One region of the Bacillus sp. MT94 genome, then DNA from elsewhere that is predicted to be linked to it. Evidence: riboswitches for the same ligand, from Rfam matches in the RefSeq annotation. Region 1 holds a riboswitch; each other region holds the start of a gene.
The links. A riboswitch is a leader RNA that binds a small molecule or an ion and turns the genes downstream of it on or off. The one in region 1 is predicted to bind S-adenosylmethionine.
Positions count from the first base shown of each region.

Region 1 (2,203 bases):
ATTTAAAAGAGATTTCTGAAAAGGGTCAAGCTGCTTAATTATAATATGAACAAGCTCTCACATAATATGTGGGAGCTTTTCTGTATATAGAAGAGGAGTATACATAATGAAACGTAAATATGGTGACGGTTCTTCGTGGAAAAGACTAATAGAAAAGAGTTATAGGCTTAAGCAAGTGGAAGAGGGAATGCTCGGAATACTGGATATAAAAAAGGTGAGAGAGCCTAGTTGTAAAGAATATGATGGTAAAGAAATTTGTATTGCAAGTGATGGGTATACGTGGGTTCAATATTTCATTAATGGAAAGAACTTTGCGATTACAGTTATGTTAGATGATAGGCACAATTTAGTGCAATATTATATTGATGTGACGAAAGAATATGAAATAGACGATCGTGGTTTACCGTATTTTGATGATTTATATTTAGATGTAGTATTATTACCTAGCGGTAAGGTGTATGTATTAGATGAAGAGGAGCTAGAGGATGCTTATAAAAGTGGCGATGTCACGAAGGAAGAGTATGAGTTAGCTTGGTACACTACGAAATGGATATTAGCAGCAATAAAAAATAGTGAATTTTATTGGATTTCAATATTGGAAGAAGAAATCGAAAAGTTAAAATGATTATTGTATTCAAATTTTTGTATAATTACCAAAAAAATCTATACAAAAAATAATTGACTTTTGTTTTGTAAGCGAGTAAAGTTAGGGAAGAAATTATTATTAAAAAATAAATATGAAACCTTCTTATAAAGAGAGGCGGAGGGACTGGCCCTACGATGCCTCGGCAGCGGACTCGATTTCAGAGTGCTGTGCCAAATCCAGCAAGCATGTGCTTGAAAGATGAGAAGAGCGTTTCTTATAGATGTATAAGACCTCTTCTCACCGGAAGAGGTCTTTTGTTATTCATTAGAAAAAGGTTGAAACTAGGGAGAGATGGTACTTTGAAAGAAACGAGAGGAAATGGTTTAGCTTTATTACCACTTGGGATATTTTTGGCGCTATTTATTGGTTCTGGAATTATTACAGGTGATTTCTATAAATTGCCGATACTTGTAGCGATTTCAATTGCTGTAGGAGTCGCTTTAGTGATGAATCGTAAAGAAAGTTTTAATGTGAAAGTAGAGCGGTTCGCTAAAGGTGCAGGAAATCCGGATATTATGATTATGGTATTAATTTTTGTGCTTGCAGGTGCATTTTCTGAAACTGCTAAAGGAATGGGCGGAGTAGACTCAACTGTTAATTTAGCGTTAACTATTTTACCGCCAGGATTTATCGTAGCTGGAATCTTTGTTATTGGTGCATTTATTTCATTAGCAATGGGAACTTCAATGGGAACAATTGCAGCATTAGCGCCGATTGCTGTAGGTATTAGTGGTCAAACTGATATCTCAATTGCGCTTGCAATGGCTACTGTTGTTGGGGGAGCGATGTTTGGTGATAATTTATCATTTATTTCAGATACAACAATCGCAGCTGTTCGTTCACAAGGAACAGAAATGAAAGATAAGTTTAAAACGAATTTTTTAATTGTGTTACCAGCGGCTATTATTACAATTGTACTATTAGTAATAGTTACTTCAGGAAGTGACACGCAAATTAAAGCACATAGCTTTGATTGGATAAAGATTTTACCGTACGCAGGAGTACTTATTACAGCGCTACTTGGCTGGAATGTACTTATTGTATTAACTGGTGGAACTGTATTATCTGGTGTTATCGGTCTTATAGATGGAAGTTACACGTTAGAAAGTTTCTTTAAAAGTGTAACGACTGGAATGGGCGGTATGATGGAGTTAGTATTACTTGCTATATTAATTGGCGGTATGGTTGAATTAATCCAATATAATGGTGGTATTCAATATTTAATGAATGTATTAACACGTAATATTCGTTCGAAAAAAGGTGCAGAATTTGGTATTGCTGGTTTAGTAAGTATGACTAATATGTGTACAGCGAATAATACGATTTCGATTATTTTTACAGGCCCGCTTGCAAAAAATATTGCAGATCAATATGAAATAGACCCTCGTAAATCAGCGAGTGTATTAGATCTTTTCTCATGTTGTGTACAAGGATTAATTCCGTACGGTGCCCAAATGTTAACGGCAGCAGGATTTGCAGCGTTATCTCCGGTTGAATTGTTGCCATATGCATTTTATCCAATCTTAGTTGGAGTATGTGGGATTGTTTCTATTTTAA
Region 1 is NZ_JBXAEZ010000003.1:21,783-23,985, reverse strand. Features, by position in the region: gene gltP (glutamate/aspartate:proton symporter GltP) at 1-38, shown strand, start outside; gene AC1Q51_RS11790 (ribonuclease FAU-1 family protein) at 107-625, shown strand; SAM riboswitch class I at 746-851, shown strand; gene AC1Q51_RS11785 (Na+/H+ antiporter NhaC family protein) at 946-2,203, shown strand, end outside.

Region 2 (2,203 bases), on a different contig from region 1:
TCCACATAATTCGGGAGACCTGCATTTGGGTATGCTGATAAATAGCCATTTTGCGGAATCGATATCATTTTGAAAGCCTCCGTCATATGAAGCGGCCCTAGTTGACAATTTAATCCAACAACATTTGCACCGTAATCTATAAGTTGCTTTAATATTTCATTGACATCATTTCCATTTTGAGTCGTACCTGCTTCATGTAACGCTAATTGAGCAACAATTGGAATGTTCGTTTGCTTACGCAATACTTTAACAGCATGAAGTAATTCAAATTCATCGTAAAAAGTTTCTAATAGTAATCCATCAACCTGTTCTTCTAGTAAAGCCCCTGCCTGTTCAAGTAGCATAAACTCCCTTTCCATATCAGTCGTTGTAACGGCTCCGATATGTTTCATACCACCAATTGTTCCTAAAATTGCATTTTTATCTGTCACAGATGCTTTCGCCAGTTTTACTGCCGCTCTATTAATTTCTGTAACTTGATTTTCTAAGCCGTACATACGTAATTTCGCCTCATTTGCTCCATACGTATTCGTTTGAATTACATCTGCTCCAGCAGCTACATATTGTTTATGAATCGATATAATTAAGTCTGGATCAGATACATTCAATTCTTCAAAGCTACTTTGCAAGCCATGTGAATGCAATAACGTCCCAACCGCACCATCACCTATTACAATTCCTTTTGATAATAAATCTAGTAATTTCACGAATCTCCCTCATTTCTATCAATATAAAAACCCCCTCTTCACTTTGAAGAGGGGGACATAATCGTTCCTCCTCTTATTATGCAAAACATTCGTTTTGCAGGTATTAGCACCGTTTCAAACATTTCGTTTGAAGGTTGCCGGGTTTCACAGGGCCTTTCCCTCCACCGCTCTCAATAAGAGTTGTCTTTATTATTTTATTTATGTAGCTAAAAGGAAATGCGTTCCCCTTTTAACAATGTTTGTTAATTTTTTAATAAATTTAGCATGCACAAAAGTAAAAGTCAATGACACTTGCGGAAAAATAAAAATTTTTCAAAATAAAGTTGCAATTCAATTATCTTTTGTTGTAAAGTTAAAAACATAATAAAAATTTCATACGAACATTCTTATCTAGAGAGGTAGAGGGACTGGCCCTGTGACGCCTCAGCAACCATTAACATTTTGTTAATAAGGTGCTAATTCCAGCAAATTGTGAAAGATTTGACAGATGAGAAGAAGACTCTATTCAAACCGAAAGCCTTCTTCTTAGAAGGCTTTTTTTATTTTATATTCACTTAATGTTTCAATTTAAAAAGGAGGAATTTTCACATGTCAACAATCGAAACAAAACTAGCACAAATCGGCAATCGCAGTGAAACTACAACTGGAACGGTTAATCCACCAGTTTATTTCTCAACCGCTTATCGTCATGAAGGAATTGGTAAATCTACTGGCTTTGACTATTCACGAACTGGCAATCCAACTCGAGGTCTTTTAGAACAGGCAATCGCAGACTTAGAATATGGCGAACAAGGTTATGCCTGTAGTTCAGGGATGGCGGCTGTTCTCCTCGTCCTTTCTCTATTCCGCTCTGGAGACGAACTTATTGTATCTGAAGATTTATACGGTGGAACGTATCGATTATTTTCTGAACATGAAAAAAAGTGGAATGTTCGATGTAGATACGTAAATACACAGTCTATTAAACAAATTGAGCAAGCTATCACAACTGAAACGAAGGCTATTTTCATAGAAACTCCAACTAATCCATTAATGCAAGTTACTGATATTGCTGCTGTCGCAACTGTAGCGAAAAGGCACGGACTACTTCTTATTGTAGACAACACATTCTACACACCTTATATACAGCAACCATTAACAGAAGGTGCTGACATTGTACTTCACAGCGCAACGAAATATTTAGGGGGACATAACGATGTACTAAGCGGACTTGTCGTTGCAAAAGGAAAGGAACTTTGTGAAGAAATCGCTCATTATCATAATGCATCAGGTGCAGTTTTAAGCCCATTTGACTCATGGTTACTAATTCGCGGTATGAAAACGTTAGCGCTTCGCATGAGACAGCATGAAGAAAATGCGAAAGCAGTTGTTGCATATTTAAATGATGAAGACGGGGTGACAGATGTATTTTATCCTGGAAGAGGCGGCATGATTTCATTTCGCCTTAAAGATGAAGCTTGGATTAATCCATTCTTACAATCTTTATCCTTAATTAC
Region 2 is NZ_JBXAEZ010000002.1:546,956-549,158, forward strand. Features, by position in the region: gene AC1Q51_RS08560 (bifunctional homocysteine S-methyltransferase/methylenetetrahydrofolate reductase) at 1-707, opposite strand, end outside; SAM riboswitch class I at 778-887, opposite strand; SAM riboswitch class I at 1,091-1,201, shown strand; gene metI (cystathionine gamma-synthase/O-acetylhomoserine thiolyase) at 1,296-2,203, shown strand, end outside.
Region 2: linked by a shared signal. The riboswitch ahead of metI (cystathionine gamma-synthase/O-acetylhomoserine thiolyase) and the one ahead of AC1Q51_RS11785 (Na+/H+ antiporter NhaC family protein) in region 1 are both predicted to bind S-adenosylmethionine.

Region 3 (2,203 bases), on a different contig from region 1:
CATGGTGCATGGGCTATGCTTGTTATACCTTTTCTATTAAGTATCATACTTGGGAAACCTACTATTTATCATATTCCATTGTTTATAGCATGGTTCTTTATCTATTTAGCCACGTATCCATTTCTTACGTACATAAAGCAAAGAAGAAAAAAAGAATTTTTACATGCTGCTATTGTTTACTTTACTATCGCGTTCCTATTTGGGATGATTTCTTTATTATATGAGTGGCGAATTCTTTTATTCGTAATAGTAATGATTCCATTATTTATAGTGAATATGTATTACGCTCGTCAAAAAAATGAAAGAGCACTATTAAATGATATTTGTGCGATCATTGTGTTTTGTGTTGGTGGGTTAATTAGTTATTATTTTTCAATGAAACAAATCGATCATACAGCATTATTCATTGCACTTATTTCATTCTTATACTTTTTAGGTAGTACGTTTTATGTGAAAACGATGATACGTGAGAAAAATAATCCGAAGTATCGTTTTATATCTTGGGGTTATCATATTCTATTAACAATCATTGTATTTGCAATTAATCCGTGGTGCTCCCTTATTTTTATACCAAGTGTCATTCGAGCCATTATATTGTATGGCAAAAAAATTTCTATTATAAAAGTAGGGATTTTAGAAATTGTGAATTCTGTATATTTTTTAATCATAACGGCAATAATTATGAAGTATGCCATTTGAAAAAACTTCCCACCTTATGATGGGAAGTTTTTTCAATCTTGTTCTAAAATGTGAACGGTGTAATCGCAGCGTTGAATAGCTTGTTCGATCGCATAAAGGGATTGCTCAATACGAGCGCGATTAAAATCTTTTTCAACAGTCTGTAGTGCTTCTTCTAAACAATGTTTTGCTTCTTGTAATGATTGAAAAGAATCTTGTACATATCCGCGAGCATTTTGATGCATTTCATAATCCTCCTTGCATATTCATATATGTATAGTATGAACAGTAAAGAAGAAAATATTATTTGTTATATTTGTTTGACAATTAAAATGAAATTACGTATAGTAAGAATTAAGTGAATATTTTCTTATCCAGAGAGGTGGAGGGACTGGCCCGATGAAACCCAGCAACCGCGATGCAGGTGCTAATTCCAGCAGAACATATTTGTTCTGGGAGATAAGACGAAGATATATACGTAACTTCTTCTTATCGGAGAGGTTTTTTTGTTGCAAAAAAACCGATTACGAAAATTTATATTAAGAAGAAAGGGGTTGCGCATTGCTGTGACACTCGAAAAATACGTAAAACTGCGTAGTACAGTTTATGAATATATGATAGAGCAAGATAAGCCAATATCATTGTTAGATATTCAAGAACATATCGTTTCGCATCATGAAGGAAAATTCACGAAAAAGATGTTACATCAATTTTATTTATCAAGACTATTAGATGAACTGAAACTGGATGGGAAAATTACATTAGCTGATGAATATCTCTATACTGAAAAAGGGGTATTTTATAAGGCGAGAAAAGGGAGCTAAGCTCTCTTTTTTTTAAAATAACGGAGTATGTAGAGTAAAAGACTGCTTAAGCAGCCTGATACAGGGAATGGTGTTGAGTGTGTAGTGTCAAAAATTGAATGTGCCTGAAAGAGGCAATTCGTATCGGCTGCAAATGAAAAGAGACACCTTCGCCGAATAGGTGTCAGTCGTTTTGTCACGTAGACTTGCTACTTAACAGTAATTAGAATAACATGCAGGATTTTTGAAGTCAAAAGGGAATTAAAGGAAGGGGTACAATTATGTACGCTTACTTATTAAAAGATATAACGAAATGGATCCCAAAGTACATTGTAGATAAGGGATATGAATATTATGAAGATGGACATGTAGAAGATGTTGAAATACAAGATAAAAAAGTGTTTGCTTTCGTTACTGGAAATGCAGGGAATTATGAAGTAGTTATCGATCTCGAAGATTTTTCAAAAAGTAGTTGCGAATGTCCGTATGAAAATTATTGTAAACATATGGCGGCAGTTGTTTATGATATTCAAGGTGCTGGTGAGAGTGCAGTTAAAGAGAAACTGAAAGATTTAGAAAAAGAAGAGTTACTTACTGTATTAAATCGACTGTTGCAAAGTTCGAAAAACGTACAAATTGTAGAGAAGTTATTAAAGAAGGGATAACTTTAACGATAGAGGGAGTTGTTTTGTAGTGAACGTACTGATTATATACGCTCATCC
Region 3 is NZ_JBXAEZ010000005.1:457,068-459,270, reverse strand. Features, by position in the region: gene AC1Q51_RS20410 (YwiC-like family protein) at 1-699, shown strand, start outside; gene AC1Q51_RS20405 (hypothetical protein) at 732-923, opposite strand; SAM riboswitch class I at 1,046-1,144, shown strand; gene AC1Q51_RS20400 (hypothetical protein) at 1,185-1,502, shown strand; gene AC1Q51_RS20395 (SWIM zinc finger family protein) at 1,763-2,146, shown strand; gene AC1Q51_RS20390 (NAD(P)H-dependent oxidoreductase) at 2,175-2,203, shown strand, end outside.
Region 3: linked by a shared signal. The riboswitch ahead of AC1Q51_RS20400 (hypothetical protein) and the one ahead of AC1Q51_RS11785 (Na+/H+ antiporter NhaC family protein) in region 1 are both predicted to bind S-adenosylmethionine.